3 regions of the Sphingomonas sp. C3-2 genome follow, and region 2 is predicted to be linked to each of the others. Evidence: riboswitches for the same ligand, from Rfam matches in the RefSeq annotation. Region 2 holds a riboswitch; each other region holds the start of a gene.
What was found. A riboswitch is a leader RNA that binds a small molecule or an ion and turns the genes downstream of it on or off. The one in region 2 is predicted to bind cobalamin.
Positions count from the first base shown of each region.

Region 1 (12,060 bases), 920 kb from region 2:
CCAAGATCGGCGCCGCCATCGGCGGTGGGTTCGTCGCCGACAAGCTCATGGCCGCATACCGCGATGCGCACCGCAAAGGGGCTTTCGCCGCTTTCGGAAACCCGCGCCTCGATGCCGTCAGCCATTGCTCGTCCTCTTGATTGCTGATCGATAGTCTGGAAGGCCATTTTTCCGCGCTTTGCCTGCGGGGTCAACCGGTCACCAGACCCGCCTTTCGCGGATCAGTTGCGCGAAGAACACGGGAACGCCCAGAAACGCGGTGACGACGCCCAGCTTCAGCTCGTTGGTCGATGGGATCATCCGCACCCCCACATCCGCCAGCGTCAGCAGCGCCGCGCCGCCCAGTGCCGATGGCAGGATCAGCGATGATGGCCGCCGGTCGGTAAAGGGGCGGATCAGATGCGGAACGATCAACCCGACAAAGCCGATCGCGCCCGATACCGCCACCGCGCCGCCCACCCCGATCGCGATGCCCAGCATCAGCCGCATCCGCGTGCGTTTCAGGTCGTTGCCCAGCGCGCGTGCACTGTCGTCGCCCAAAGTCAGCGCATCAAGCGCCCGGCCATCGACAAAAAGCAGCGCCAGCCCGATGCCGATGCAGGGCAGCGCGATCCACAGATGGGTGATCGAACGATTCTCAAGCGATCCGAGCAGCCAGGTCATGATCTCCATCGCCGCAAAGGGATTGGGCGACAGGTTGAGCGCAAGGCTGATCGCCGCCCCCGCCAGCGTCGATACCGCGATGCCGCCAAGGATCAGGCTGAGCGGGCTTTCCGCCCGCCCGGTCAACGCGAAGAGCAGGATGAGCGATCCCAGCCCGGTCGCGATCGCCATCAGCGGCAGCGCGGCCGGATGCCATTCGGCCAGCCCGAAATAGAGCGCGATCACCGCCCCCAGCGCCGCCGCGTTCGATGCGCCCAGCACCGATGGCTCGGCCAGCGGGTTGCGCAGATAGCCCTGCAGCGCGGCGCCCGCCGCACCCAGCATCGCGCCCACGGCCAGGCCCAGGATCGTGCGGGGCAGGCGCAGGTCCACGACGATCGACTCGGCAATATCGTCGCCGCGTCCGGCAAGGCTCGCCAGCGTCCGCTCGATCCCGATGGGGACGGGGCCGTAGAGCAACGATGCCATCGCGGCGGCGGCAAGTAACACCAGCAACCCGCTGGCGAGGAGGGAAATCCGGCGCGCAGGCCGTTGTGAAAACTGCATTGCAACCTCGTATTCGATCGATCTGCCCGTCACGCTTGTGTCCCGGGTGCTTGCTGCTAGGGGTTGGCCGCTATGGCCGCCTTGACCTTCCGTTCCTGCGCGCTCGCGCTGACTGCCCTGCTGGGCCTCGCCGCGACGGGGGCCGTTGTCGGGGTATCCGCATCATCGCCGTCCCCGGTCTCTGCGCGGCCGCAGAAAATCGTGTCGCTCAACCTGTGCGCCGATCAGTATCTGCTCGCGCTGGCCGATCGCGATCAGATTGCGGGGCTCACCCACAATGCTGGAAATCCCGAAATGTCGGCTGCGGCGGACAAGGCGCGCGGCCTGCGGATTCTGGGCGAGTCCGCCGAAGAGGTGATCGCCATCCGCCCCGATCTGGTGATCGGCAGTGCGTCGCGCCGGGCCGGGCTGATGGCGGCGATCGCGCCGCATGATTATCCCACGCTGCGCCTCCGCTCGGCCGAGAAGTACGACGATATCGTCGCGCAGATCCGCGAGGTGGCGGCGGCTGTCGGCCATCCCCGGCGCGGCGAGGCGTTGATCGCGGCCATGAACCGCGAGCTTGCGGCGCTGCCCAGGGCCAAACCCGGCACGGTTGCCGCCTATTATCAGCGGCGCGGTTTCCTGACCGGCACGGGCACGCTCGTCGACGATCTGATGACGCGCGCGGGGCTCATCAATCTCGCGGCAAGGATGCAGCGCCCGGCGGTCAGCCAGCTGTCGATCGAGGAACTTGTCGCCGCCCGCCCCGATTATCTGATCGTCGAAAGCGCGACCGCGCGGGTCAGCGATCAGGGGACGGAAATGCTGCACCACCCGGCGCTCGCCCGCGTCCCCCGGATCAGCTTGCCTCAGGCATGGACGGTCTGTGGCGGCCCCGCTTATGTCCGCGCCGCGCAAAGCCTCGCGCACCAGCTCAACGCACGCTGACATTGGCGCGCCAGTTCCCGCGCGCCTGCCAGCCGCGGGTTTCGAGTTCGGGCGTGTCGGAAGGCACCTCGGGATAGCCGATGCACAAGAGCGCGATCAGCCGCCATGCCGGTGGCCCCTCCAGCAACGCCTTGATGTGATCGGGGTCGACGATCGATACCCAGCCCAGCGCCAGCCCGCGTGCCCGTGCGGCCAGCCACAAGGTGTGGATGGCCAGCACGGTCGAATAAGCACGCATCTCGGGCATGGTCGCGGCGCCCAGCCCATGGCCGGCGGGCGTTGCGTCGTCGCTGAACACCGCGATGATTTCCGGCGCCTCGCGCAGGCCGTGCAGCTTCAGCGCATGATAGGCCGCCCGGCGCGCGTCCTCGACATAACGCGCACCCGCGCGCGCGCTTTCGGCATCGACATGCGCGGCCAGCGCTTCGCGTAGCGCGGGCGTGCGGATGCGCACAAAGCGCCACGGCTGCGAATTGCCCACTGACGGTGCCCGGTGCGCGGTTTCCAGCAGATGGGCGATCTCCGCCTCGTCCAGCGGATCGGTCCGAAAATGGCGCACGTCGCGCCGCCAGGCGAACAGCGCGTCCAGCTGTTCCTGAAACGCTGTGTCGAAACGGGGCGCACCGGGCGTCATCGTCAGAATTCGATTCCCGGCTGCGCCTTCACGCCCGAACGGAAGGGGTGCTTTACCAGCGTCATCTCGGTCACCAGATCGGCCGCTTCGATGAGCGCCTCGGGCGCGTTGCGGCCGGTGACGATCACATGCTTGCCCGCCGGGCGCTCGGTCAGCACCGTGAGCACCTCGTCCAGCGGCAGATAGTCATAGCGCAGGATGATGTTCAGCTCGTCCGCCAGCACCATCTGATAGGCGGGGTCGGCGATCATCCGCTTCACCTCGTCCCAGGCGGTGCGCGCCACCGCGATATCGCGCGCGCGGTCCTGCGTGTCCCAGGTGAAGCCTTCGCCCATTGGCTTGAATTCGACGGCGTCGGGAAAGGCATCGAACACCGCCTTCTCGCCGGTCGCCATCGCGCCCTTCACGAACTGGACGACACCCACCTTCTTGCCGTGTCCGATCGCGCGGACCACCATGCCAAGCGCCGCCGTGGTCTTGCCCTTGCCCTTGCCGGTGTGGACGATCAGCAGATCTTTCTCCACCGTCTTGCTGGCCATGATCTTGTCGTGCGCGGCCTGCTTCTTCTTCATCTTCGCGGCGTGCTGTTCGTCGGTCCGTTCCATGGTTCAGGCTCCTTTTGCGGGGTGGGCAATGGCGGCCAGCATCATGGCCGCGCTGTTCGATCGGGGTTTCCACAGGCCGCGCTCCAGCGCCTCGTTCAGGCGCGCGGCGGTTTCGCGCAGCGCGGCGGGGTTGGCTTCGGCCATGAAGGCGCGCACCGTCTCATCCTCGATAAAGGCGGCGTGGACGGCGTCGAAATGATGGTCGCGCACCGCCTGGGTCGTCGCGGCAAAGCCGAACAGATAATCGACGCTCGCGGCGATCTCGAACGCGCCCTTATAGCCGTGGCGCATTACCCCTGCGATCCATTTGGGGTTGGTCACGCGGGCGCGTACCACCCGGCCGATCTCGTCTTCGAGCGTGCGGATCACGGGGCGTTCGGGGCGGCTATGGTCGTTGTGATAGGCGCGCGGCTTGCGGCCCGACAGATGCTCGACAGCGGCGGCGATCCCACCTTCGAACTGATAATAATCGTCGCTGTCGAGCAGGTCGTGCTCGCGATTGTCCTGGTTCTGGACGATCGCGTCGGTGCGTGTCAGTCGTTCGGCGAACAGCGCGCGCGCGCCGTCGCCCTCGATCCCGCCGCCATAGGCATAGCCGCCCCAGTCCAGATAGATCTCGGCCAGATCGGCGCGGTTGTGCCACAGCTTCTCGTCGATCATCGCCTGCAGCCCCGCGCCATAGGCGCCGGGCTTCGATCCGAAGACGCGGGTGCCCGCGCGGCGAAGCGCCTCCGCTTCGCTTGCTCCATCAGCAACCATGTCGGTGGCTTCGGCGCGACGGCGCGCGGCGGCGGGATTGTCTTCCTCGGGCTCGTCCAGCTCCATCACCATGCGCGCGGCGCTGTCGATCAGGTCGATCTGCTCGGGAAAGGCGTCACGGAAAAAGCCCGAAACACGAAAGGTCACGTCCACGCGCGGGCGGCCGAGCTCGGCCAGCGTCATGATCTCGAACCCTGTCACCCGGCCCGACGACCAGTCCCAGCGCGGCCGCACGCCCATCAGCGCCAGCGCCTGCGCGATATCGTCGCCGCCGGTGCGCATATTCGCGGTGCCCCAGGCCGAAACCGCCATCGCGCGTGGATATTCGCCCTCGCGCTGCAGATAATCCTCCACCAGCAGCTGCGCCGATCGAAACCCCAGATCCCATGCCGTGGCGGTGGGGATGGCGCGGGTGTCGACCGAATAGAAATTGCGCCCCGTCGGCAGCACATCGGGCCGCCCGCGCGTCGGCGCGCCCGACGGGCCGGGCAGCACGAACCGACCGTCGAGCCCGGCGATAAGCGCGGCCCGTTCGGCGCCGCCGCACTCGTCCACCTTGGGCATCAGCCGTTCGCGCATATCGGCCATAACGGCGCAGCTCGCCGGGCCGGGGGCGTCGCCGCCGTCCACCAGTGCTGCCGCCAGCATTTCCAGCCGCTCCACCGTGTCGCCGTGGTTGCGCCAGAGGTCGTCGGTCAGCGCCGCCAACAGGGCGGGGCGGGGCCCCGTCCACGCATCGCCCATCCGGCAGTCGAGCGGGTCGAACCCCAGCGCCAGATCGTCGGCCAGCGCGCGGAGCAGCGATTTTTCGCCGTCATGCGCATAGCCGCGCGGGGTGCGCGCCAGCGCCACCAGCAGATCGCGCCGCAACCGCCCTTCGGGGGACTGGGTAAAGATATGCAGCCCGTCGCGGATCTGCATTTCCTTCAGCTCGCACAGATAATTGTCGATTGCTGCCAGCGCGTCGTCGCCATCGCCTTCGGCCCCGGCATCGCTCGCCAGACCCTGTCCATGCGCCAGATCGAGTATCTCGCGCTTCAGCCGTTCCAGCCGGCGCGGGTCCATCCCCGCCGCCAGATAATATTCGTCGACCAGCGCCTCGAGCTGTTTCAGCGGGCCATAGCTTTCGGCGCGCGTCAGCGGCGGGGTCAGGTGATCGATGATGACCGCGCCGATCCGCCGCTTGGCCTGCGTGCCCTCGCCGGGGTCGTTGACGATGAAGGGGTAAAGCTGCGGCACCGGCCCGGCGCAGATTTCGGGAAAGCAGCTGTCCGACAGCGAAACCGCCTTGCCCGGCAGCCATTCGAGGTTGCCGTGCTTGCCGACATGCACCACCGCCTGCGCGGCGAACACGCGTTCCAGCCAGATGTGAAACGCCAGATAGGCGTGCGGCGGGGGCAAGGCTGGGTCGTGATAGCTTTGCTTGGGATCGATATGATAGCCGCGCGCCGGCTGCACCCCGATCGCGATATTCCCAAAGCAGTGGATGCCGAGGCGAAAGCCGTCGCCGCGCACATGCGGATCGTCCTCGGGCGTCCCCCAGCGCGCGGTGATCGCGGTGCGCGCCGTCTCGGGCAATTCGGCAAATGCCGCGCGGTAACTGTCCAGCGGCAGAAAGGCGCCGCCCGCGCGGTCGGGGGAGGCAAGGTCGTTGGTCACGCTGTCGGTGATCAGCCGCATCAGCGCTGCCGCATCGGCGGGGTGCCCGTCCACGTCATAACCGGCATCGCCAAGCGCCGCGAGTATCGCCGCCGTGCTCGCGGGCGTGTCGAGCCCCACACCATTGGCGATTCGCCCGTCGCGATTGGGGTAATTCGCCAGCACCAAGGCCACGCGCCGTGCCGCGGGCGCTGTCCGCCGCAGCCTTGCCCAGTTCGCCGTCAGTTTGGCGGTAAAGGCGATCCGGTCGGGCAGCACGCGCGGCACCACGATCCCGCATTCGGTGCGCGTGTCGAAACGTTCGGCCGCCTTGAACGCCACCGCGCGGCTGAATATCCGGCCGTCCACCTCGGGCAGCGCGATGTTCATCGCCAGATCGCGGGGGCCCAGCCCGCGTGCGCTGTCGCGCCAGCTTTCCTCCTCCACACCGGCGAACACCGCCTGCAGGATCGGGCAGTCGGCGCGCTCCAGCACCGATGCAATCCGTGCCTCGCCGCCCGACGATGCGGCAAAGCAGGTCGTGTTGACGATCACGTCGGGCGCGGTCTCGTCGATCAGCGCAGCCAGCCAGTCCATCGCATAGGGATCGCGCAGTGCGCGGACATGGACGGCAACGACGTTCAGCCCCTCGGCCTCGAACGCCGCCACCATCGCATCGACGGCATCCAGCGTCCCGGCGATCATCAGCGCGCGGTAGAACACGATCAGCGCGGTCGGCTGGCCTGCGATCCAGCGTGCCCGCACATCGCCCAGCACCGGGCGCTCGCGGCCTTTCAGATACAGCCCGGCATCGGCCACCGGCACCGGATCGTCGGGCGGGCCCGCATCTTGCCCGATCAGCCTGGTGGCGGCGCGCAGGAAGGACAGCGCATTGGCGCTCCCGCCCTGGCGCAGATAATCGCGCAGCTTCTCGCACGTTTCGGCGGGCAGCGTCGACGCGCGCGCCAGTTCGGGGTCCTGTTCCTGCCCGTCGGACAATGCGGCCAGCGCAATCCCCTTGTCGCGTGCCGTCCGTGCGATCTCGTCGATCCCGTACGGCCAATAGGTCTTGCCGCCGAGCAGCACGACGCACACGAATTTCGCCTGCGCGATCACCTGCTCGACATAAAGGTCGACCGAATAGGGATGCTTCAGCTGCAACAAATTGGCCAGCCGGATGCTCGGGGCGTCATCGCCCAGCGCCTCGGCGGCGCGTGCGAAACAGGCCAGCTCGCTGTCGGCAACGGTCAGGATCACGATGTCGCCGGGCGATTGGCCAAGGTCGATCGCCTCCTCGCCATTCGCGATGGTTCCCGGCGTTGCCGACAGCAGGTGCATCAGCCGATCGCCTTCGCAAGCGCCTCGGCAATCGCCGCGCGCGCCAGCGGCTGCTGGCCGATCACCACCAACTGCGTCACGCGTGGCTCATCCTCGGTCCAGCGACGGTCGAAATGATGCTGGATGCGCGGGCCCACTGCCTGCACCACCAGCCGCGCGGGCTTGTCCGCCAGCGCCACCATGCCCTTCACGCGCAAAATGTCATGGGTCTCGATCTGCGCCGAAATCGCGTTCAGCAAGGCGTCGAGATCGGTTACCGCACCCCCCGTCACGACAAAGCTGTCGAAATCGTCGTGGTCGTGATCGGGCTCGCTGTCATGGTGCGAGGGGCGGGCGTCGAGATCATCCTCGGCGCCGGCAAACAGCCCCAGCAGCACCGCCGGGTCCACCGCGCCGTGCGCTGCATGGACGCGTTTCACGCCGGTGCGCGTTTCGGCCGCGATCTTGGCGTCGATCTCGGCCAGCCGTTCGGGCGCCACGAGATCGGACTTGTTCAAAATGACGAGATCGGCACAGGCCAGCTGGTCCTCGAACAGTTCCTCAAGCGGGCTGTCATGGTCCAGCGTCGGGTCGGCCGCGCGCGCGGCGGCCAGCGCTTCCTCGTCGCTCGCAAACCGGCCCGCGGCCACCGCATCGGCGTCGATGAGCGCAATCACGCCGTCGACGGTCGCGCGGGTGCGGATGTCGGGCCATTGAAACGCCTTGATCAGCGGCTTGGGCAGCGCCAGCCCCGATGTCTCGATGATGATGTGCTCGGGCGGTTCGGGGCGGTCGAGCAGCTTCTGCATCGTCGGCAGGAAATCGTCCGCCACGGTGCAGCAGATGCAGCCATTGGCCAGCTCCAGAATATCTTCCTCGGGGCAGGCGGCGTCGTTGCATCCCTTCACCAGATCGGCATCCACGCCGACATCGCCGAATTCGTTGATCACGATGGCAAGCCGGCGGCCGCCGGCATTTTGCAGCAGATGGCGGATCAGCGTGGTCTTTCCGGCGCCCAGAAACCCGGTGATCACGGTTGCGGGGATCTTGCTCATCCTTGTGCTCCCGGAATGCGGGGGCAGGGCAATGCGGTGTTCGTCTTCATCTTCGTCTCCGCGCCAGAGCAACGTCAGGGGCGGCGGGGCATCCGGCGGTGCGCGGGCGGATATGCCCACGCGCCAGCGGTCGGCGCGCGACGACGGGCGGGCGCACGCGCCCGTTGCCGGCACCGATGCGACCCCAGCCGCATGGCTTCGTCGCTCAGACGGAGAGTTGACCGTGCCATGACCATCCCCTGGGTCAGGGCAAGAGCGACCGGTGCGCTGGCAGGTCTCCTGGCTCGCGGGTCATCGCTTGATGCACAGCCTTCCCAGGCCTCGCATGGTTTAGCGTCCGGCCCAGTGGCTGCCGCGCCTTCGTGTCGGAAGGCCGGCCTTTTGCATCGCGCTCGCCGCTTACAGTTGCAGGGACAGCCTCGGATTTGGATGGCCCTGGCCATCCGCACCGCGTTCCCAAATTAAGCCCTTTCGGGCACCGGCGCGATCTGTTGGGGGACGGGCGGGCCCGGCCTCCGCCTGCGGCTCTATGCCAATTCGGCGATCAAGCCAAGCCGCGCATCGGCGGATCATTTGCCGATGAAAAGAAAACCCACCGCCGCCATGATGCAGGCAAAGGCCGCCAGATGCCGCCAGCTGATCGGTTCACCCAGCACCGTCACCATGAACCCGCCAAATATGATCAGCGCGATCGCTTCCTGCGCTACCTTCAACTGCCCCGCGCTCCACCCGCTCGAATAACCGATGCGGTTGGCGGGCACGGCAAGGCAATATTCGAACAGCGCGATGCCCCAACTGATGGCGATCACCAGCGGCAGGGCCTTGTTCATCCCGCCTTTCAGATGCCAGTACCAGGCAATCGTCATGAACAGGTTGGATGCGATGAGAAGGGCGATCGTCGGCATGGTCGCCCTATGCCCATCCACCGGCCCGAGCGCCAGAAGCCATCGGCACGTCTGACGGGACAGCGCATTTTTTGTCCGGTGCGCTCATCGCCATTTGCGGGTCTTGCCATCCGCTATCGTCCGCCTAGCGTGGCTGTGGATAAGTTTTCAGGAGAGGGCAGGATGGCGGATCAGGAAATGCGCGGCGTGCGGGTGGAGGCAAGGCTGGTTCCCTTCCCGCAGTCGATCAGTGCCGAGGCGCAGGCCAGCCTCGCGGCGCGCGTCAATCCCGATGGCAAGACACTGAACCTTGTCGATGATGTGCCAGCACCCGACGATCTTGTCGGCTGGGCGGCGATGAAGGCGCGGGTCGACGGGGTGATCCTCGACATGATGGCCCCCGCGCGGCCCTATCTGCGCGCAAGCGTAGAGACGATCTCGCTGGGCGGCGCCACGGTCTATGCGGCCACGCCCGAAGGCGCCGGGGCGGACGACCGTGCCTATCTCGATATCCATGGCGGCGGCCTCGTTTACGGCGCCGGCGAATCCTGCCTGCTCGGCGCGCAGATGCGCGCGGACCAGCACGGCGTGCGCTGTTATGCCGTCGATTACCGGATGCCGCCCGAACATCCCTATCCCGCCGCGCTCGACGATTGCCTCGCCGCCTACCGCGCGCTGCTCGATCGTTATGCCCCTGAAAACATCATCATCGGCGGCGCGTCGGCGGGTGGCAATCTTGCGGCTGCCACTGCGCTGCGCGCGCGGGACGAGGGGCTGCCGCTGCCTGCCGCGCTCGTGCTGCTCACCCCCGAACTCGATCTCACCGAATCCGGCGATACGTTCGAAACCAATCGCACCTTCGACGTTATCCTGCCCAAGCCGCTCCTGCCGCTGAACCGGCTCTATGCGGCGGGCCATCCGCTGGAGCACCCCTATCTCTCGCCGCTGTTCGGCGATTTCTCCAAGGGGTTTCCGCCCAGCTTCCTGCAGGCAGGAACGCGCGATCTCTTCCTCTCCAACACGGTGCGCATGCACCGTGCGCTCCGCCGCGCGGGCGTGCCGGCCGAACTCCATATTTTCGAAGGGATGCCCCATGGCGGCTTCATGGGCGCGCCCGAGGATATGGAGCTGGCCGCCGAAGTCAGCCGGTTCGTGGCCGCGCACTGGGGCGGCTGAGGCTCAGTCCGCGCGCGCCTTCACATACCGGCCGCGCAGCGGTTCGCCGGGGACGAGCGCACCGTCCTCGGCATCGCGCGTCAGCACCAGCTGCTCGAATGGCACTGGTGTTTCCGGGTTGTTGGTCTGTTGCTGCTCGACGATCAGCGTCACCACTTCGCCCTTGGCGGTCCAGCGCCCCTCGGCCAGCAGGTCGAGCGCGCCGACGACCAGATACCATTTGAAAACGCCGTCGGGCTGCAACAGCAGTTCCGATCCGGTTTCCATCATCCCGGTCAGATAATAATGGCCCGCCACGCCGGCCTCCGCGTCCGGGGGCACGGCGCCGGGGGCATCCTGCGCCCATGCAATTTGGGGCGGCGTAATAAGGGCCATCGCCGCTGCGGCCGTCCATGCAAACCTCTTGCTCATCGCGGCTGGATATCATGCGCGGTCGTCGCTGTCGCCTTTCGCAACGATCTAATCCGGATGGATGAAGCGCCGGGGTGAGTCGCGGCCTAGTCTGTCACCATCAACCGCTCCGGTGGGAGCGGCAGCAGGAACGGAGTGGAAATGACTGCAATGGCGGCAACGGAAAACGGCAAGAAGCTGCGCTACGCGGTGATCGGTGCGGGCATGGCCGGTATCCTCGCGGGTATCCGTCTCAAGGAACGTGGCGAAACCGATTTCGTCATCTTTGAAAAGGGTGATGGCCTTGGCGGCACCTGGCGCGACAATCACTATCCCGGCCTCACCTGCGACGTGCCGGCGCATGCCTATACATACAGCTTTGCGCCCAATCCCGAATGGAGCGCCTTTTACGCCACCGGCCCCGAAATCCGTGGCTATTTCAACGGCGTCGCCGAACAATATGGTGTGGTCCCGCACATCCGCTACAACAGCGAAGTCGTCGGCTGCGTCTATGACGATGCCACCCACCAGTGGGAAGTGACGATCGTCGACGGCTCAAAGCATGTCGTCGATGTCGTGATCGCCGCCTCGGGCGTGCTCCATCACCCCAAATATCCCGATATCGCCGGGCTCGACAGCTTTGAAGGCACCTGCCTCCACAGCGCGCGCTGGGACGACAGCGTCGAAACCGCGGGCAAGCGCGTCGGCGTCATCGGCTGCGGATCGACCGGTATCCAGATCGTCACCGCGCTTTCGGGGCATTCCGAACGCGTCGTCCATTTCCAGCGCTCGCCGCAATGGATCATGCCCGTCCCCTATTTCGAATATAGCGACGAGGATCGTCAGGCCTTCCGCGACGATGTCCAGAAGATCGACGATATCCGTTATGGCGACGATTACTGGTCGGGCATCCGCCGCTTCACCAAGGCGGTCACCGATGTCGACGGCCCCGAAATGAAGGAAATCGAAGCGGTCGTCCTGCGCAATCTGGAAGACAGCATCCGCGATCCCGAACTGCGCGAAAAGCTGCGCCCCAATTACCGCGCGGCGTGCAAGCGGCTCATCTATTCGTGGAGCTATTACGACGCGGTCCAGCATCCCTCGGTCTTCGTCGAAACCGGCGGCATCGAACGGGTCGAGCCGAACGGCGTCCGCATGAAGGATGGCAGCTTCCACGAACTCGACATCCTCGTGCTCGCCACCGGCTTCCATGCCGATCGCTTCATCCGCCCGGCCACCGTCACGGGCCGCGCGGGCGCGTCGCTCGACGATGCATGGAGCCGTCGTCCGACCGCCTATCTCGCGGTCAGCATTCCCGGCTTCCCGAACTTCTTCATGCTCAATGGCCCCACCGGTCCGGTCGGCAACTTCTCGCTCATCGATATCGCCGAGCGCCAATGGGGCTATGTCGATCAACTGATCGATCAGCTGCGCAGCGGCACGCACCGCGCGGTCGAGCCGAG
Region 1 is NZ_CP130322.1:959,659-971,718, reverse strand. It holds gene QYC26_RS04700 (OsmC family protein) at 1-125, opposite strand, end outside; gene QYC26_RS04695 (iron ABC transporter permease) at 199-1,209, opposite strand; gene QYC26_RS04690 (ABC transporter substrate-binding protein) at 1,282-2,139, shown strand; gene bluB (5,6-dimethylbenzimidazole synthase) at 2,126-2,773, opposite strand; gene cobO (cob(I)yrinic acid a,c-diamide adenosyltransferase) at 2,776-3,378, opposite strand; gene cobN (cobaltochelatase subunit CobN) at 3,382-7,113, opposite strand; gene cobW (cobalamin biosynthesis protein CobW) at 7,113-8,147, opposite strand; cobalamin riboswitch at 8,399-8,645, opposite strand; gene QYC26_RS04665 (DMT family protein) at 8,717-9,052, opposite strand; gene QYC26_RS04660 (alpha/beta hydrolase fold domain-containing protein) at 9,215-10,207, shown strand; gene QYC26_RS04655 (hypothetical protein) at 10,211-10,618, opposite strand; gene QYC26_RS04650 (NAD(P)/FAD-dependent oxidoreductase) at 10,760-12,060, shown strand, end outside.
Region 1: another riboswitch for cobalamin. It lies ahead of cobW (cobalamin biosynthesis protein CobW); the one in region 2 lies ahead of QYC26_RS09165 (TonB-dependent receptor plug domain-containing protein).

Region 2 (12,060 bases):
GCCGGGGCCGGTGTCGCTGGCGATGTGCGGTATTTGCCGAACCAGTCGAGGATCGCCGAAGCCTTGGCCGCCGATTGCGACGGGCGCGCCGCGATTCCGCCGTGGCTGGCGCCGGGGATCTTCACCAGCGCGGTGGGCACGCCGCGCAGCTGGAGCGCCGAATAATATTGCTCGGACTCGCTCACCGGCGTGCGGTAATCCTCGCTGCCGACGACGACGAGCGTCGGGGTCTGCACATTGCCGACCAGCGACAGCGGCGAGCGGTTCCAGAACGCCATCGGGTCTTCCCACGGGAATTTGCCGAACCAGTAGCGTGAGAAATAGGGCGTGTTGTCCGCCGTCAGCGCAAAGCTGGCCCAGTCGATCACGGGTTTTTGCGTCGCGGCCGCCTTGAAGCGGTTGTTCTTGCCCACGATCCATGCGGTCAGCACGCCGCCGCCCGATCCGCCGGTGACGAACAGATTGTCGGGATCGGCATAGCCGCTCGCGATCGCGGCATCGACCGCGGCCATCAGGTCGTCATAATCCTCGCCCGGATATTTGTGATGGATGAGGTTGGCGAATTCCTCGCCATAAGAGGTCGATCCGCGCGGATTGGTATAGAGCACGACATAGCCGGCGGCGGCATAGAGCTGGTTGTCGGTCGAAAAGCTGGGGCCATAGGCGGTGTGCGGCCCGCCATGGATTTCGAGGACGAGCGGATAGCGCTTGCCTGGCTGGTAATCGGGCGGGGTGACGATCCAGGCGGGCACCGGGCGTCCATCGGGCGCGGTGACCGCCAGTTCCTGCACCTGGCCAAGCGCCTTGGCGCCGAGCATATCCTCGTTGAGCCGTGTCAGGCGCCGCGTCTTGCCGCCCTGCACCACCGAAATATCGGCGGGGCGCAACGCACTGCCGCTGGTGAACGCCACCGTGCCGTTTTTCGAAACGCTGAAATCGCCGCCGCTATAGGGGCGATCGAGCCCGCTTCCGGCCAGCCCCGTCGCGACCGCCGAAACCTTGCCGTCCAGCGTCACGCGGCCCACGCGGTTCTGCCCGCGCGCGTCGTAGAGGATATAGAGCGAGCGCCCGTCCGCCGCCCAGACCGCCTTGTCGATGCTCGTATCCAGCGCCTTGGTGAGCGAGCGCGATCCCGAACCGTCGCGGTTCATCACGTACAGTTCGGCATTCTGATAGCCGAGCCGCTTGTCGTCGAACCCGATATAGGCGATCCGGCTGCCATCGGGCGAAATGGCGGGCGCGCCATCGGGTCCTTCGCGGCTGGTGAGCGCGGTCAGCGCGCCGGTGGCGATATCGAGCGCATGGATCTCGCTGTTCACCGGCTCGCGTTCCCAGTCCTTGGTGCGGACCGCGCTGAAATAGAGCGTTTTGCCATCGGGCGCCCAGGCCAGCGGCCCGCCATCATGGACCGCGCCGAAGGTCAGCTGGCGCGGCGGCCCGCCTTCGGCCGATACGGTGAAGATATGGTCGAAGCCCGGCGTCACATAGCCGCCGCCGTCATTGCGGTAGACGACCTTGTCGATCACCTCGAGCGGGGGCGCCCAATTGGCGCCCTCGGGCTTGGCGGGTGCCTTGCCGAGCTTGGTCCCCTCGTCGGGCACCGTCATGATATAGGCGAGCCGCGTCCCATCGGGGGACCAGCTGATGCTTTGCGGGCTGTCGGGCAGGCCGGTTACGCGCGCCACCGCGCCCGTTTCCATCCAGCGGACGAACAGCTGCGGCGCATCGCCGTCACCGGCCGAGACATAGGCCAGCCGCTTGCCATCGGGGGACCAGCGCGGCTGGCTGTGCGCGCCCGGCCCGGCAATGAGCGGCGTGTGCGCGCCGGTGCGCGTATCGATCAGCCAGATCGACGGGCGCGCCTTGTCGCTCATGATGTCGTTCGATCGGCGGACATAGGCGATCATGGCGCCATCGGGGCGGATCTGCGGATCGCTCGCCACCTCCAGCCCGAACAGGTCCTTGCCCTCGAAATAGCGGCTGGGGGTTTCGGCGGGCGCGGCGAATGCTGGTGCGGTTGTGGCGGCAAGGAGCACCGGAATTAGGCTGGCGCGAAACGGCATCGGAAACCTCCCATCGGATATTGCGGGCCAGAATGCTGTTTTCGCTGCCCGTTTCAAGCAAGTCGTTTCGTTTGCAGCAAAAGTTCACGCAGCCTCTCGCCCTGTACCAAGCCCCCTTTTCGCGCGGCGGTTTTTGCCCTAACAGGCCGTCCGGGCGCCTTTACGGCGTCCGATACAGATCGCGCCGGTGCCCTTGATCGGGCTTAATTCGGGAATGCGGTGCGGGTGGCATGGCCATCCAAATCCGCGGCTGTCCCTGCAACTGTAAGCGGAGAGCGCGATGCACTGGCCCTTTCGAGGGGCAGCCACTGGATCCGGGCCGAATGCGCCCATGATCTGGGAAGGTGTGCATCAAGCGAAGACCCGCGAGCCAGGAGACCTGCCGGCGTTGCGGTCGCTCTTGCCTCGGTCCAGGGGATGGCCAAGGCACGGTTGTTTCTCCGTCTGAGCGACGAACCATGTGGCTGGGGCCGCATCGGTGCCTGTCGGCGAGCGCCCGTCGCGCCCGTTTGCCGACGCGCGCCGACCGTTCGTTCGCGCACGGCACGCCCCCGCCCGTCCGATTTGCTCAGGCGCGGGGGAAACAGAAATGAAATATGTAACGCTCGGTCTCTTGCTCGCGGGTGTCTCCGCACCCGCATTCGCGGCCGATTCCGCCGATAACGAGATCCTCGTCACCGCCAGCCGCATCCCGCTCGCCGCGCGCGAGGTGGGGAGCGCGGTCACCATCGTCACCCAGGAAGACATCAAGGAAAGCCAGGCGCCCTTCGCCAAGGATCTGCTCCAGATGATCGCGGGCGTCCAGCTGACCACCGACCGCCCCGGCGACAATACCAATGTCAGCATCCGTGGATCGGACAATGATCAGGTGCTCTTCCTCATCGACGGGATCGAGCTTGGCGATCCCAGCTCGACGAGCACGCAATATCAGTCCGATCACCTCGTCACGCGCGATATCGCGCGGATCGAGGTGCTGCGCGGCAATCAGAGCTCGCTTTATGGTTCGGACGCGATCGGCGGCGTGGTCAACATCATCACCCAGCGCGCGACCGAAGAAGGCATCTCGGTCAATGCCGAGGGCGAATATGGCGCGCATGATACGCTGAACGGCGGCGCGTCGATCCTTGGCAAGAAGGGCGCGGTCGATTTCCGCCTCACCGCCACCGGCTATCAGCACAAAGGGCCCTCGCTCGCCGATCCCGCCACGGGCAGCGCAACCGAGCGCGACGAATATTGGCGCTACGGGTTCAGCGGGCGTCTGGGCGTCGCCGCGACCGACAATCTCGAACTCCAGCTGATCGGATTCTGGCAGGACGCGCATTCCGATCTCGACAACACCAATTCGGACAGCGCAAACACCGTGCGCAAGCGTGAATATGCCTATGCCGGGCAGGCGCGCTATGGCAGCGATGACGGGCATTTCCACGCCGATCTCACCGCCAGCCGCTATGTCGCGCGGCGCCTTTATTTCGGCAATTCCTACAAGCCCGAAGGCGATCTCTACAAGGGCACCAAGGACGTCGTCGCGCTCAACGCCAATTATGATTCCGGATCGTTCGTCAGCGTCGCCGCGGGCGTGAACAAGGAATGGGAAAAGAGTGATCAGGTCACCAACTATTCGGGCAATTTCGATGCGTCGGTGAACACCTCGGCGGTGTACGGCGAACTGGCGCTGCGCCCGCTCAAAAACCTCACCCTCACCGGCGCCGCGCGGGTGGACGATCACAGCCGTTTCGGGTCGTTCGACACCTATCGCGCTACCGCCGCCTATCTCATCACCGATGCGATGTCGGCGGCCGATATCAAGCTGCGCGCGAGCTATGGCACCGGCGCCAAGGCGCCCGGGCTCTATCAGCTGTTCGATCCGCAATATGGCAATCCCAATCTCGAGGTCGAAACCTCGAAGGGCGGCGATGTCGGGTTCGACCTTGGTTTCGGTCAGGCCTTTACCGCGCAATTCTCCTATTTCTTCGCGCGCGTCCGCAACGAGATCGTGTTCGACGGGTCGATCCCGCCCTATGGCGGCTATGGGCAGTTCGGCCGCACCAAAAAATCGGGCGTCGAGATCGGCATGACGGTGCGCCCCACCAATTGGCTGTCGATCGCGCAGAGCTACACCTATCTCAAGGCGCGCGAGGATGGCGACGAGGACGGCGTCTATCTCGACATGGGGCGTCCGAAGAATTCGGGCAGCACCGCGGTCACCGTCACCCCCTATGACGGCGTCTCGCTCACCGGCCGCGCGCGTTATCGCAGCCGCAATGAATCGAGCTATGGTGGTGCCACTGCGGGCTTTGCGGTCTTCGATCTGCTCGGATCATACCGGCTGAACGACACGGTCGAGCTTTATGCCCGCGTGCTCAACCTCTTCGACAAGCAGTATCAGATGAGCTTCGGCAAGAACACGCTGGGCGCCAGCGCCTATGGCGGCGTCCGCCTCAGCTTCTGATCCTTCCCTGCTTCCCCCGGCGCCGCGCGATTTTTATCGAAAAGATCGCGCGGCGCCACCCGGAGACCCTAAGCCATGCCGCACCCCATTGCCGTAGAGCACAAGACCGCCGAGGACGGCCGCGTCCTCGCCGAATTTTGGCCGCTTCCCACCGATCAGGCCTTTCTCGAAACGCTGTTTCGCGATCTGTTCGAAAATCACTGGCACCAGCTTACCTTCGGCCCGATGGTCGAAGGCGGCGCCTATGAACTGCGCTGCCCCGGCGCGCCCCAATCGATCACCGTCAGCGGCGGCTATTTCACCGTCCATTGGGGATCGGGCGGGCATTTCCATCTGTGCATCGGCGAAAATCGCGGATCGCCCGAAAATCCCACCCCGCCCGAACTGATCGCGCATCGCCGCCCCGGCCGGGTCTGGCTCGAACGCGGGCTCGACCGCGCGGGCCATCCCGTCACCTGGTCGCTGCGCGCGGTGAACGGGCGCGGCGAATCGACGATCGCGATCTTCTTTCCCAATCCCTTCCTCACCCCGGACGACGGGATCGCCGAGACCCCCGATTTCGGCCGTCTCGCGCTCTGGCAGCTGGTACTCGAACGCTATGCCGGCACCCTGCCCGATGGGCGCGACAGGCTCGGCAAGGGGTTCGGCAAGTGAACCCGCGCCGGGCGATCGCACTGTTTGGCGCGGTCCTCGGGCTCTTTTCCGCATCGGCAATCGCCGCCCCGGTGCGGGTCGCCTCTTACGGCCTGTGCGCCGACCAGATGGTGCTGATGCTCGCCCCGCGCGCGCAGATCGCCGCCGTGTCGCCACAGGCCACCGGGCCCTTGTCGCATTATGCGGCGCGCGCGCGTGGTATCCCCGCCACGCGCGGTTCGGCCGAGGAAATCCTCGCATCGGGCGCAAGGCTTCTGGTGACGAGCGACATGATGGACAAGCGCACCATGGCGGCGCTCGACCGGTTCGGAATCGCGGTGCTGCCGCTCCCCTTCGCCAATGACTGGGCGGAAATCGCGGCGATGACGCGCGATGTTGCTAAGGCGCTGGGCCGGCCCGAACGCGGTGAGGCGGTGCTCACCGACATGCGCGCTACGCTTGCCGCTGCCCGCCCGTCCGAGCCGCGCGCGCACTGGCCGACCATCATCTATTACCGCCCCGATGGCGGCGGCGCGGGGGAAGGCACCTTTGTCGATGCCGCACTCCAGGCGGCGGGCTACCGCAATCTGCAGGCCGAATGGGGCCCGCCCGGCTGGGGCGGGGTGCCGCTCGAACGCGTGATCGGCGCGCCGCCCTCCGCCTTTGCCGTCAGCTATTTCGACGGGGCCGCGCCCAGCAGCACGGTGCTGCGGCGCAATCCGCTGCTCTGGGGCAAGGCACAGCACCGGCCGATCCTCTCCGTCCCCGGAAAATACTGGAATTGCGGCAGCCCGCTGCTGGCCGAGGCGGTCAAATGGCTCGCCGCACAGCGCGCCCCGCTGCGCGCGCGCATGACGGGAGGCGCATGATGCAGAACCCGCCTGCCCATGCGCACGATCTGCGCCTCAACCTCTTTCTGCTGCTTTTGCTCACCGCGCTGATGCTGGCCTCGCTGCGCATCGGCTATGTCGTCATCCCCACGAACGATCTCGTCGCCGGCGCCTTTGGGCTGGCGGATGAACCCACCGTCACCATCGTCCAGCAACTGCGCATGCCGCGCATGCTGCTCGCGGTGCTGCTCGGCGCGTCGCTCGGCGGGGCGGGGGCGATGCTCCAGGGCATATTGCACAATCCGCTCGCCGAACCCGGAACGCTGGGGATCACCGGCGCGGCCAGCCTCGGCGCGGTCATCGCGATCTATTTCGGGCTGATGGCGATCCATCCGCTGCTGCTGCCGCTCTGCGCCATGGCGGGCGGCGCGGCGGCGACCGCGCTCCTTCTCGTCGCCGCGCGGCGCCGGGCGTCGACGCTCACGCTCATCCTTACCGGGGTCGGCATTGGCGGGGTATCGGTGGCGCTCACCTCGCTCGCGATGAACCTTTCGCCCAATCCCTGGGCGGTCAGCGAAATCGCGATGTGGCTGCTGGGTTCGGTGCGCGATCGCACCTTTGCCGAGGTCTGGCTTGCCGCGCCCTTCATCCTTGCGGGCATGGCGATGCTGCTCGCCGCCGCCCCCGCGCTCAACAGCCTGTCCCTGGGGGAGGAAGCCGCACGCAGCCTCGGGCTCGATGTTCAGCGGACGCGCTGGCTCGCGATCACCGGCACCAGCCTTGCGGTGGGCGCGGGCGTCGCGGTGGCAGGATCGGTCGGCTTTGTCGGGCTGATGGTGCCGCATCTCCTCCGCCCGCTCGTCGATCATGTCCCCAGCCGGCTGGTCCTGCCCAGCATGCTCGGCGGCGCGGCGCTGGTGCTCGCGGCGGATATCCTCATCCGGCTGATCGCGGTCGGCCCCGAATTGCAGCTCGGCGTGCTCACCTCGCTCATCGGCACGCCCTTCTTCCTCTATCTCGTCCACCATCTGCGAAAGGCCATGACATGACGATCCTTACCGTCGACGCCTGTTCGGTGCCGCTGGCGCAGAAGAATATCCTCAGCGATGTCGGCTTCTCCGCCACCAGCGGCAATTTGATCGGGCTGGTCGGCCCCAATGGCGCGGGCAAGTCGACATTGGTGCGCGCGGTGGCGGGCTTGCTGCCGCTGAGTGAAGGCCGTGTCCTGCTCGACGGCGCCGATGTTCATGCGCTCCCCCGGCGCGAAGCCGCACGGCGGATCTCCTATCTGCCGCAGGGCGATACCGTGCACTGGCCGCTTTCGGTCGAAAATATCGTCCGGCTCGGGCGCACCCCCTATCAGGCGGGCTTTGCGCGTACCACGCCGGGCGATGCGGCCGCGGTAGCGCGCGCGATGGCGCGCACCGGCGTCGCCGCCATGGCGGATCGTGACGTCACCCGCCTTTCGGGGGGCGAGCGCGCGCGGGTTCTGCTCGCCCGCGCGCTCGCGGTCGAGGCACCCGTTCTCCTCGCCGATGAGCCGATGGGCGCGCTCGATCCCAGCTACAGCCTCACCATCATGGAATTGCTGCGTGCCGAGGCCGCGCGCGGAACGCTCGTCATCGTCGTGCTCCACGATCTCGTGCTCGCCAGTCGCTTCTGTGATCGGCTGATCGTGCTCGTGAATGGCCGGTTGGTCCGGGACGGCGCGCCGATGGACGTGCTCGGCAACGCTGAAATCAGGCGCTTCTACGGCGTCACCGGCCATTATGGCCACCATGACGGCGAAGCCTTTGTCCTTCCCTGGAAACCCGTTTCCGCCCGCACGGCGGAACTTGTATGACCCCGCACCCCTATCGGAGCCGCCTTGTGACCCATCTCCTTGCCACCGCCTTTCGGAACACCCGCCCATGCTGACCCGCGTCGAAGACGGCCCCGCTGTCGTGGCCTGCAACACCTGCCGTTTTTCGGCGGACAAGACCAATGGTCCCGATGGCCGCCGGGGCGGCGCGCATATGGTCGATGCGCTGCGCGCGGCCAAGGCCGCCGATCCGCGCTTTGACAAGGTCGCGGTGCAGGAAATGCCGTGCCTGTTCGCGTGCAGCCGCGCCTGCACCATCCATCTGCGCGCGCCCGACAAGGTGGGCTATGTGCTCGGCGGATTCGAACCGGGGGCGGACGCCGCGCAGGCGATCCTCGAATATGCCGCGCTCTATGCCGACAGCGATTTCGGCCGTGTGCCCTTTGCCGACTGGCCCGAAGGCGTGAAGGGGCATTTCATCACGCGCACGCCCCCCGCTGGATTTGTCGCCGAATGACGCGCGCCTTCGCCGATCCGGCCGCTTTTTCCGATGCGCTGCGCCATTTGCCCGGCGCCGATGAGGCGGCGGCCATGGCGGCGCGCGCGCGCCAGGCCGTGCTCACCAAGCCGCTCGGCTCGCTCGGCCGGCTGGAGGATGTCGCCGTCCAGCTCGCCGGCTGGCAGGGGCGCGAATGCCCGCAGCTGGGTCATGTGCGCACCGTCATTTTTGCCGGCAATCACGGCGTCGCGGCGCGCGGCGTCAGCGCCTATCCCGCCGAAGTGACCGCCCAGATGGTCGCCAATTTCGAGGCGGGTGGGGCTGCGATCAATGCGCTCGCCGCCGCCAATGGCATGGAACTGGTCGTCGTCCCGCTCGATCTCGATCGCCCGACGCGCGATTTCACGCACGCTCCCGCGATGGACCCCGAGGAATGCCTAGCCGCGCTCAATGCTGGCGCGGCGGCGGTGGAGGGCGATCTCGATCTGCTCACCATCGGCGAAATGGGGATCGCCAATTCCACCGCCGCCGCCGCGCTCTGCGCCGCCAGCCTTGGCGGTGCGGTTTCTGGATGGACGGGGCCGGGCACTGGGCTCGACGGTGCGGGCGTCGCCGCCAAGATCGCGGTGATCGAACAGGCGCTCGCGCATCATGCATTGGGTGACGACGCCACCCCGTTCGAGATTCTCTGCGCGCTGGGCGGGCGCGAAATTGCCGCCATGGCGGGTGCGGTGGTTGCGGCGCGCCGCCGCCGCGTTCCCGTGGTGGTCGATGGTTTTATCAGCTGCGCGGCGCTCGCGCCGCTCCTCCGCGCCGCGCCCGATATCGCGGCGCACTGCATCGCGGGCCATGTCTCGGCCGAACCGGGGCATGCCGCGCTGTTGCAGGCGCTTGGCCTTCAGCCCCTGCTCGCGCTCGGCATGCGGCTGGGCGAAGGCAGCGGCGCGGCGCTTGCGGTCGGGATCATCCGCTCGGCGGTCGCCGTCCATAACGGCATGGCGACCTTTGCCGAGGCGGGGATCGCAACCGCGTCATGACCGCCTTTCTCCTCCATCTGATGCGCCACGGCACGCCCGAACAGCCGGGCCGCCTCCACGGCCATAATGACGTCGCGCTGGCTCCCAGGGCCGAAATCTCGTGCCTGGAACAGGCGCGGCTGGTCGAGTTCGATCGTCTCGTCACCTCCGATCTGGCGCGCGCGGGGGACTGCGCACGCGCCATCGGAGAGGAGCGGGGGATGGCGCCCCTGATCGATCCGCGCTGGCGTGAACTTGATTTCGGCGTCTGGAACGGTTGCGCCCCGGCCGAGGTCGATCAGACCCGGCTCACCGCCTTCTGGGCCGATCCCGACGCCAGTCCGCCCCCCGGCGGCGAAAGCTGGTCGGCGCTTTGCGCGCGCGTGGCGGTGGCGATCGGCGCGCTTGAGCCGCATTCAACGCTGGTCGTTTGCCACGGCGGCGCGATGCGCGCCGCGCTTGCCGGCTTGTGCGGCTTTTCGGTCGCGCAGGGCTGGGCGTTCGATCTGCCCTATGCCGCCATGCTGTCGCTGCGCGTCTGGCCGGGGGAGCGCCCGATGGCGCAGATCGTCGGGCTCTGGCCATGAAGCCCCTCATCCTCGCGCTCCAGTTCCTGACGCGGATCCCGCTCCCGCGCGTTGAGGCCAGCGCCGATGATTTTGCGCGCGCGATGCGCTGGTTTCCCGCCGCCGGGCTGGTGGTCGGCGGTTGCGTCGCGGGGGCGGCGTTTCTCGGCAATTATATCGGCCCGTGGCAGGGCGCGCTTGCCGGGCTCGTCGCGTGGGTCATCGTCACCGGCGGGCTGCATCTCGACGGGCTCGCCGATCTGGTCGATGCGCGCGGTGCGGCGCATGGGGACAAGACCCGTTTTCTCGAGGTTCTGGCCGATCCGCATATCGGCAGCTTCGGCGTCATGGCGATCGTTCTGCAGATGCTCGCCAAGCTCGTCCTGGTCCACGCCGCGGTGCTCGGGCAGCACTGGCTCGCGCTTATCCTCATTCCGTTCGCCGCGCGGATCGCGCCGCTGGTCTGGACGCGCTGGCTCCCCCCGCTCCATCAGGGGCTTGCCGCGCGCTTCCGTCATGGCGTCAGCCTGCCGGCAATCCTTGTCTGGGGGCTTGCCCTTGCTGCGGCCGGCTGGTTCGTGCCTGCGCTCTGGGCGGGTTTCCCGCTGATCGCGGCGGGCTATTACTGGTTCCGCACCCAGTTGGGCGGGATTTCGGGCGATTGCCACGGCGCCGGCATCGAACTGCTCGAAACGCTGCTCTTAATCGCCCTGATTGCCACGCGCCTCGGCTGACAGCGCGATCATCGCGTCGATATCGACATGGCGTTCCAGCTCGGCGGCAATCGCGTCGAGCGCGCGGTCGATCTGCGTGCCGTGATGCTGCCCGTCGCTCGCAACGCCCAATCGCTCCAGAAAGGCGCGGCGATGGCCGGGCTGTTCGAACAGCCCGTGGAGATAGGTGCCCATCACCCGCCCGTCCGCGCTGATCGCGCCGTCCGCCGTGCCGCCGTCGATCTGCGCATAAGGCCGCGCGCAGTCGTCGCCATGGGTGCGGCCCATATGCATTTCATAGCCTGAAAGCGCGCCGCCCATCGCATGGCCGGTCACCGGCTTCAGCGTCTTTTCGCCGGTCAGCACGGTCTCGATATCGAGCAGCCCCAGCCCGTCGACCGCACCCGCCGGCCCCTCGACGCCGTCGGGATCGGCGATCCGCCGTCCCAGCATCTGATAGCCGCCGCACAGCCCCAATATCGCACCCCCGCGCCGGTGATGCGCGCGCAGGTCGATATCCCAGCCCTCGGCGCGCAGCGCGGCGAGATCGGCGATCGTCGATTTCGATCCGGCCAAGATCACAAGGTCGATATCGGCGGGAATCGGTGTCCCCGGCTTCACCCAGACCAGTTCCACCGCGCTTTCCAGCGCGAGCGGGTCGAGATCGTCGAAATTGGAGATACGCGGCAATATCGGGCAGGCGATCCGCACCCGGCCCGCGCCCTTCGCCGCGCCGCGCTCCAAAATCACCGCATCCTCGCTCGGCAGATATTTGACCGGGGTCAGCCACGGCACCACGCCATAGCCGCGCCAGCCCGAAAGCGCCTCGATCTGCCGATAGCCATCCTCGAACAGGCTGATATCGCCGCGAAACTTGTTGATGAGGAACCCGTGGATCATCGCCGCATCCTCGGGCGCGATCACGGTGCGCGTGCCGACCACGGCGGCGATCACCCCGCCCCGGTCGATATCGCCGACCAGGATCACCGGCACCCCGGCGGCGCGCGCAAAGCCCATATTGGCGATGTCGCCCGCGCGCAGGTTGATCTCGGCGGGCGATCCCGCCCCCTCGATCACCACGATGTCCGCCTGTTCGCGCAGCCGCCAATAGCTTTCGAGCACATGGCCCAGAAGCGGCTTGCGCGCCTCGCGGAAATTGCCGCCATGGATGCTGCCGCGCACCCGGCCGTGCACCACCAGTTGCGATGTCCGGTCGGCCTGCGGTTTCAGCAGCACGGGGTTCATATCGGTGTGTGGCGGCACCCGGCAGGCAATCGCTTGCAGCGCCTGCGCGCGGCCGATCTCGCCGCCATCGGCGGTGACGGCGGCATTGTTCGACATGTTCTGCGGCTTGAACGGGCGCACGGTGAGCCCGCGATTGGCGAGCGCGCGGCAGATCCCCGCCACCAGCACCGATTTGCCGACATCGGACCCCGTTCCCTGCAGCATCAAAGCGCCCATGCAATGCTCCCTGCGCCGATCCACAACAG
Region 2 is NZ_CP130322.1:1,879,352-1,891,411, forward strand. It holds gene QYC26_RS09160 (S9 family peptidase) at 1-2,063, opposite strand, end outside; cobalamin riboswitch at 2,232-2,465, shown strand; gene QYC26_RS09165 (TonB-dependent receptor plug domain-containing protein) at 2,653-4,512, shown strand; gene QYC26_RS09170 (hypothetical protein) at 4,588-5,166, shown strand; gene QYC26_RS09175 (ABC transporter substrate-binding protein) at 5,163-6,014, shown strand; gene QYC26_RS09180 (iron ABC transporter permease) at 5,960-7,024, shown strand; gene QYC26_RS09185 (ABC transporter ATP-binding protein) at 7,021-7,818, shown strand; gene QYC26_RS09190 (DUF1636 domain-containing protein) at 7,886-8,293, shown strand; gene cobT (nicotinate-nucleotide--dimethylbenzimidazole phosphoribosyltransferase) at 8,290-9,312, shown strand; gene QYC26_RS09200 (histidine phosphatase family protein) at 9,309-9,878, shown strand; gene QYC26_RS09205 (adenosylcobinamide-GDP ribazoletransferase) at 9,875-10,591, shown strand; gene QYC26_RS09210 (cobyric acid synthase) at 10,559-12,031, opposite strand; gene cbiB (adenosylcobinamide-phosphate synthase CbiB) at 12,019-12,060, opposite strand, start outside.

Region 3 (8,131 bases), 930 kb from region 2:
GCGCTCACCCGGTTCGGCAGCGCCGATATTCTCGTGAACAACGCCTGGGGCGGCGGCACGACCAAGCGGCTGAAGGACAAGACCGACGCGGATTTCCTGCGCGGCTTCACGATGAGCGTCAGCGCCGCGCACTGGGCCATGCTGCGGGCCTTCCCGTCGATGAAGGAACGTGGTTGGGGCCGCATCGTCAGCATGTGTTCGCTGAACGGCGTTAACGCGCATCTCTATACCGCCGAATATAATGTCGGGAAGGAAGCGCTCCGTGCGCTCACTCGCACCGCCGCGCGCGAATGGGCGCCGTTCGGCATCTGCGCCAATATCGTCTGCCCCGGCGCGAAAAGCGCGGCCTATGCGCGCTTCGAGCAGGCCAATCCGCAGGCGGCCGCGCTGGTCGCGGGGCAGAATCCGATGGGCTGGGTCGGCGATCCGCTCGACGATATCGCCCCCGTCGTCGCCTTCCTCGCCAGCGACGATTGCCGCTACATGACCGGCAACACGCTGTTCGTCGATGGCGGCTCGCACATCAATGGCGTCGCCTGGGCACCCCAGCTGCCCGACGAGGATAAGGGCTGACCGCCCGTCCACCGATCAATCGCAATCCAGTTAACGAATGAGGATGACCATGGAATTCAAGGGTAAGGCCGTACTTGTCACCGGCGGCGCGTCGGGCATCGGCTATGCAACGGCGGATCAGTTCGCGGCCAAGGGCGCCGATGTCGTCATCGCCGACGTCAATCAGGCGGGGCTCACGGAAGCCGCTGCCAAGCTCAGCGCGCAGCATGGGCGCACCGTCCACGCGGTCGTCTGCGACGCGTCGGATGCCGATTCCTGCACCAATCTGGTGAACGAAGCCGTTCGCCTGCTCGGCAAGCTCGATATCCTGTGCAACATCGCGGGCATCCTCGCTAACGGCCCGACCGAAAATTTTGCCGATGAAACCTGGCTCAAGGTGCTCTCGGTCAATCTCAACGGCCCCTTCTTCCTCAGCAAGCGCGCGCTGCCGCACCTGCTCGAAACCCAGGGCTGCATCGTCAACGTCGCGTCGACCGCAGGGCTCGTTGGCGTGCCTTATGGCGCGGCGTACAGCGCGTCCAAGTCGGGCGTCATCGGGCTTACCAAGGCGATGGCCGCCGAATATTCGCGCAAGGGCGTCCGCGTGAACGCGATCTGCCCCGGCCATGTCATCACGCCGATGACGTCGAAAGGCGGCGATTTCGGTCCCGACACCGATATGGATCTGATTTACAAGCTCTTCCCGCTCACCCAGCGCGGGTCGGAACCTTCCGAAATGGCCGATGCCATCATCTTCCTCGCCGGCGCGGTGAACGCCACCGGCACGATCCTGACCGTGGACGGCGGCCAGACGGCGATCTGATCGTCCGGCGCGTGCGCGGGGGTGGCCCGCGTACGCGTCGCCGATGCGGTCGGTTGTATTCCTGCTTTGGCTGCCGGTAATATGGTTGCCAACACAATCTTTCCTGCAGGAATCACGATGTCCGCAAACCGCATCAGCGCGCCGGTGGCTGCGCTTTTCGAACAGATGAACCTTCGCTACGCGCCGCCCGCAGGCGCGGGGCTTCCCACTGTCTCGCCCGGCACGGGGGAGGAACTGGCCCGGCTTCCGCTCACCGATATGGCTGAGGCCGACGCCGTGATCGCCCGGGCACAGGCGGCGTTTCTTGCCTGGCGCGCGGTGCCCGCGCCGGTGCGCGGCCAGCTTGTGCGTCTCTACGGCGATCTGCTGCGCACCTACAAGGAACCGCTCGCGCGCCTCCTCAGCATGGAATGCGGCAAGATCCTGACCGAGGCGCGCGGCGAGGTTCAGGAAGTCATCGACATATGCGAATTCGCCACCGGGCTTTCGCGCCAGCTCCACGGCCTGTCGATCGCGACCGAACGTCCCGGCCACAAACTGCTCGAAACCTGGCACCCCATGGGCGTGTTCGGCCAGATCACCGCGTTCAATTTTCCCGCCGCCGTCTGGGCCTGGGGCACGATGGTCGCGCTCGTCTGCGGCAATTCGGCGGTGTGGAAGCCGTCTGAAAAGACCCCGCTTACAGCACTCGCCTGCACGCTGCTCTTCGAACGCGCGGCGGCCGAATTCGGTCAGGCGCCCGATCATCTGGTGCAGCTGCTGATCGGCGGCGCCGATCTCGGCGTCCTGCTGGCGGAGGATGCGCGCATCCCCGTGCTCAGCGCCACCGGCAGCACGCGCATGGGCCGCGATGTCGCGGTGCGCGTCGCGGGGCGTTTCGGCCGCGCGATCCTTGAACTCGGCGGCAACAACGCGGCGATCGTCACGCCCTCGGCCGATCTCGATCTCGCGCTGCGCGGCATCGTCTTTTCGGCGGCGGGCACGGCGGGGCAACGCTGCACCACGCTGCGCCGCCTGATCGTCCATGACAGCATCCGTGACGATCTTGTCGCGCGGCTTAAATCGGCGCTTGGTTCGCTCGTCACCGGCGATCCGCTCGACGAGGCAAACCATGTCGGCCCGCTTATCGACGAGGCGGCGTTCACAGCGATGCAGGCAGCGCTGGCGGCGGCGCGCGAACAGGGCGGCACGGTCTGGGGCGGCGAACGCGCAGCCGGGCCCGATGGCTGTTTCTATGTCCGTCCCGCGCTCGTCGAAATGCCGGGGCAGACCGAGATCGTGCGCGCGGAAACCTTCGCCCCCATCCTCTATGTTATCTCCTACAGCGATTTCGATCAGGCGATTGCGCTTCAGAACGGCGTGCCGCAGGGCCTGTCCTCGGCAGTGTTCACGCGCGATCTGCGCGAGGCGGAGCTTTTCCAGTCGGCGCTGGGCAGCGATTGCGGCATCGCCAATGTCAATATCGGCACCAGTGGCGCCGAAATCGGCGGCGCGTTCGGCGGTGAAAAGGCCACCGGCGGGGGCCGCGCCTCGGGGTCGGATACGTGGAAGGCCTATATGCGCCGCGCGACCAACACGATCAATTATTCGAACGATCTGCCGCTCGCGCAGGGGGTGAAGTTCGATATCGGTTGATTTTCCGGGTTAAGGGCCGAGGATCAATGGGTTGGACAAATTGTCCGATGGGGCGGTTCGGCTTGACGATCCGTCCCATCCGGACCCATGCTCCGGCACAGACCTTCCCTTTTCAGCTGATGCAAAACGCCATGACCGATCCCAATCCCGATTCAACCCAGTGGCCGCGGCTCGATCCCGTCCGCACCGGTATCCGCGGGCGCTGCCCGCGCTGTGGGGAAGGGGCGTTGTTCGACGGCTTTCTGAAGCTGCGCGACAAGTGCGACCATTGCGGCCTCAGCTATGCTTTCGCCGATCCCGCCGATGGTCCGGCCTTTTTCGTCATCTGCTTCGGCTGCGTCCCTGCTGTCACCTTCGCGCTGCTGCTCGAAATCTTTGTGGCGCCGCCCTTCTGGGTGCACCTGGTGACCTCGCTGCCCTTCCTGCTGGTCACCTGCACGCTGCCGCTCCGCCCGCTCAAGGGCTGGCTCGTCTGCAGCCAGTTCTTCTACAAGGCGCGCGAGGCAAGGCTGATCAAACCCGATGCGGATAAGGGCGGCCAGCCGCCAGCTTAGTCGGTCTCTTTGCCGCCGGAGTGAGCCGGGGCGACGATGCATTGGCACCGCCGCCCCCGATATCATGCCTTTAGAAGCGGGCGCGGATGCCCGCATAGATGCTCCGCCCCAGCGTTCCGTAATTGGCGGCGGTCTCATACCGTTCGTCGAACAGGTTCTCGACGCGGGCGAACAGCCGCATCTGCGGTGCCACGGTCACTTCGGCGCGCAGGTCGACCAGCGTGTAATCGTCGAGCTTCACCTGGTTCAGGACATCGTCATAGGACTTGCCCGCCCAGCGCAGCGCCGCGCCCGTTTCCAGCCCGAACGGCCAGGAATAGGTAATCGCCGCATTGGCGGTCTGGCGCGGGCGGCGGTTGAGCCACTTGCCATAGGTTGCGCCGTCGGTGCGGTTCTCGGCCTCCACCCAGGTATAGTTGCCGGTGAAATCGAGCCGTTCGGCGATCTTGGCGGCGGCCGCCAGTTCGACACCGCGCGCCTTGGTGCGGCCGATATTGGCGTAATAGCCGAAACGCGGGGTCGTCGTGCCGGGCACCACGCACAGCGGATCGCCGCTCACGCCAAAGCACGACATATAGCCGATCTCGTCGCGCGCGCTGCGTTCGAACCAGGTCGCGCCCAGCACCAGCCGATCGCCTAGCAGATGCTGTTCCACGCCCGCTTCCCAGCCCTTGGCCTGTTCGGGGGCAAGCTCCGCATTCCCATATTCGGAAAGCAACTGGTACAAGGTCGGCGCCTTGAAGCCTTCGCCATAGCTGGCGCGCAGGATCGTGCCGGTTTCAAGCGACCATGCCGCCCCCGCCGAGAACAGCGTCTTGCCACCAAAGCTGCTGTGATCGTCATGGCGCACGCCGCCGCTCAGTACGAGGCCCTTCAGCACCTCGCCCGAAAGCTGGCCGTAGAAACTGGTGATATCGGCCTTGCCGCCGTCGTTCGACCAGGGCGGGGAAGCGGACTGGAAGCGCGATTTCTCATGCTCCGCGCCAAAGGTCGCGAACCAGCCCTGCGCGATGTCGAGTGTCCCCTGATATTCGAAGCGTTCGTTGCGGCCTTCGGCCTCGAACGTCTTGGCACCGCCCAGCGCGGGATCGAAATTGTCGCGGTCGATCTCGGTTCGGCCATAGCCGATCCGGTTCTTGAGCTTGCCGTTGAACAGCGCGACGTTGAGGCCCGCATAGCCGGAAAACTCGTCGGTAATGCCATATTCGGCGGTGTCGGCGGGAAGGAAGCTGACCGGATCGAACCCGTCGAGGTCGGCGCGCCCGCGCGACCAATAGGCGCGCAGGTCCGCGCTCACATTATCCGCCAGCGCCACTTCGACGCGGCCGTTGAGCCCGACATTGCGAAAGCCGTCGGCTTCCTTGCCGTCCTTCAATACGGAGATGCCGTCGGTGGTGAAGGCATGGCCGCCAACGCGCCAGCGCACCGGCCCGGTCGTGCCGCCAATCCCTGCGCGCGCGTTCAGCGTCTCTCGCGATCCGGCCTCCAGGTCGATCGTCGCCCCCAGCGGCCCTTCGGGGGCTGCCGTCACGATGTTGACGACGCCGCCAATTGCCTGGCTCCCCCACAGGATCGATTGCGGCCCGCGCAGCACCTCGATCCGGTCGATATCGCCCACCAGCATATTGCCGAAATTATAACCGCCGCCGGGGGAGGAGGGGTCGTTGATCTTCACCCCGTCGATCACGACGACGGTCTGGTCGGTCTCCGCCCCGCGGATGCGCAGCGAGGTCGATGTGCCGTAACCGCCATTGCGCGTCATCGAGATGCCGGGCGTGCGGACGAGCAATTCGGTCACGCCCATGTCCTGCGTGCGGTCGATCGCCTGCTTGTCGAGCACGGTGATCGATGCGGCGATCCGGTCGAGCGACAGCGGCGTGCGCGTTGCGGTGACGATGATCGTTTCGGGCGAAAGCGTCGTCGCGTCGGGCGCGGCAAGCGCCGGCGCGGATGGTATCGCGAGCGCGGCGGCGGAAATCATCAAAATGCGTTTCGTCATATGGCAAACCCCAATAAACCCTTGGTTGCCATGGCTGGAGCAGGCGGAATCGGGCCTCTGGCGACGCACGACCGCGCCCGTGCCAGCGCACGGCCACGATGTCGTCGCTCGGGGAATGACCCGCTCGCCCAGCGCACCCTGGCCCGGCGAAGGACGACCGCGACGGGCAGGTCTCCTGGCTCGCGGGTCATGGCCGAATGCATCGCCTTCTCGGGAACAGTCCCAATGGCCCGTGATGCGTCGGCTCGCCGCTTACAGTTGCAGGGGCAGCCGGGGATCTTCACCCCGTTCCCTTTTCATCCCCGGTGCCGGGGAACCTGTCGCGCGGCGGCGGATAGGCGGGGTCGGGGCGGGGGTCAAGCATGGCTCAGCGCCATCGGCACGATCAGCCGGTGCCCGGCGACATCACCGGTCCACGCTTCGACGCCGTAAACCTGTCGCAACAGCGCATCGGTCAGCACCTGTTCGGGCGTGCCGTCGGCGGCGATCCGCCCCGCGTTGATCAGCACCAGCCGGTCGCAGTACCGCGCCGCCAGTGTCAGGTCGTGCAGCACCGCGATCACCAGCGCGCCGCCATGCGCCTGCGCTGCCAGCAGGTCCATCACCTGCAATTGATGGCCGGGGTCGAGCGCGCTCAGCGGCTCGTCGGCGATCAGCACGGGCGCCTCCACCGCCAGCGCGCGCGCCAGCATCGCGCGGGCGCGCTCGCCGCCCGAAAGCTCGGTCGCCACGCGGTTGGCAAGCGCGGTGACATCGGCGCGTTCCATCGCGCGGTCGATCGCGGCAAGATCTTCGGCGCGCGGCTTCGAAAAGGGCGCCAGATGCGGCAGGCGGCCCAGCCCCACCATCCGCTCGACGGTCAGCGGCCAGTGCAGCGTCTGGCCCTGCGGCAGATAGGCGATCGTCCGCGCCAGCGTCTCGCGCGGCATCGTGTCGATCCGCCGCCCGTCGATCGTCACTTGGCCGGCGCGCGGGCGCACCAGGTTCAGCACCGCGCGCGCCAGCGTCGATTTGCCCGCGCCATTGGGGCCGATGATCCCGATCATCGCGCCGCTTTCGAACCGCGCGTCGATCCCGTGCAGCACCGCGCGGCCACCCAGTTCGACGGCCAGCCCCTCGATCTCTAGCATCACCATAGCCGCCTCTCCTTGATCAGGTGGAACAGGAAGATCGGAACCCCCAGAAAGGCGGTCACCACGCCCAGCTTCAACTGGCTCGATGTCGGGATCAGCCGCACCATGATGTCGGCCAGCGTCAACAGCGCCGCGCCGCCCAGCGCCGATGGCCACAGCACCGCGCTCGGGCTGCGGTCGGTGAGCGGGCGGATAAGGTGCGGCACGATCAGCCCGATAAAACCGATCGCGCCCGACACCGCGACCGCGCCGCCCACGCCGACGGCAACCCCTGCCAGCAGGCGCAACCGCGTCCGCTTCAGGTCGACGCCCAGCGCGCGCGCGCCGTCCTCGCCCAGCGTCAGCGCGTCGAGCGCGCGGCCGTTCCACAGCAGCAGCGCCATGCCGATGCTGATGCAGGGCAGCGCAATCCAGACATGCTGGAACGATCGGTCCTCCAGCGCACCCATCAGCCAGTTGGTGATCTCCATCGCGGCAAAGGGGTTGGGGGACAGGTTGAGCGCAAGGCTCACCCCCGCGGTCGCCAGCGTGCTGATCGCGATCCCGGCCAGGATCAGCGTCAACGGGCTTTCGGATCGCGCCGCCAGCAGGAAGAGCGGCACCAGCCCGATCATCGCGCCCGCCACGGCAAAGCCCGGCAACAGGATCGGGCTGATCATCGCAAAGCCGAAATACAGCGCGATCACCGCGCCCAGCGAGGCGGCGGTCGATGCGCCCAGCACCGATGGTTCGGCCAGCGGATTGCGCAGATAACCCTGCAGCGCGGCGCCCGCCGTGCCGAGTACCGCGCCGACGAGCAGCGCGAGGATCGTGCGCGGCACACGCAGTTCGAACAATATCGTGCGCGCAATCGGGTCGTCCGCGCCGCGTAACGTGTCGGCCATCCGCGTCAGGCTCAGCGGGGCAGGGCCGATGGCGAGCGACCCCATGGCGGCGATCAGCGTGATGAGCGCCAGCACCCCGATCAGCATCGGTCGGCTCACCGCGCCCATCGACGGGGCTCCCCAAGGTTGAATCCGGCGACGATCCGCGCCATGCCGGGCGCGCGCTTATTCCGGAAAGGCCGCGTTTCGTGTTTCAGTCTCTCGCCGCGCTGTTCGCCTCGCTGCTCGCCCTGATCGGGCTGGGGCCGTCGGCCGAGCGCGCGGCGCAGCCCGTGGGCGTCACCGCGCCGGCGTATCCTTTGCGCGTCGTGTCGCTCAACATGTGCGCCGATCAATATCTGATCGAACTTGCCGATCGCCGTCAGATCGCTGCGCTCTCCGAATATGCACGCGATCCCAAAATGTCCTTCCATGCGCGCGCGGCGGCTGCTTATCCGGTGTCGGCAGGCAGCGCGGAGGAGCTTCTGGCGCTTCAGCCCGATCTCATCATCGGCAGCGACTATCAGCGCGCGGGGGTCGAGGCGCTTTTTCGCAACCATCCGGTTGCCTTT
Region 3 is NZ_CP130322.1:950,009-958,139, reverse strand. It holds gene QYC26_RS04640 (SDR family oxidoreductase) at 1-573, shown strand, start outside; gene QYC26_RS04635 (SDR family NAD(P)-dependent oxidoreductase) at 617-1,375, shown strand; gene QYC26_RS04630 (aldehyde dehydrogenase family protein) at 1,493-3,010, shown strand; gene QYC26_RS04625 (DUF983 domain-containing protein) at 3,142-3,564, shown strand; gene QYC26_RS04620 (TonB-dependent receptor plug domain-containing protein) at 3,635-5,563, opposite strand; cobalamin riboswitch at 5,711-5,899, opposite strand; gene QYC26_RS04615 (ABC transporter ATP-binding protein) at 5,920-6,699, opposite strand; gene QYC26_RS04610 (iron ABC transporter permease) at 6,693-7,688, opposite strand; gene QYC26_RS04605 (ABC transporter substrate-binding protein) at 7,769-8,131, shown strand, end outside.
Region 3: another riboswitch for cobalamin. It lies ahead of QYC26_RS04620 (TonB-dependent receptor plug domain-containing protein); the one in region 2 lies ahead of QYC26_RS09165 (TonB-dependent receptor plug domain-containing protein).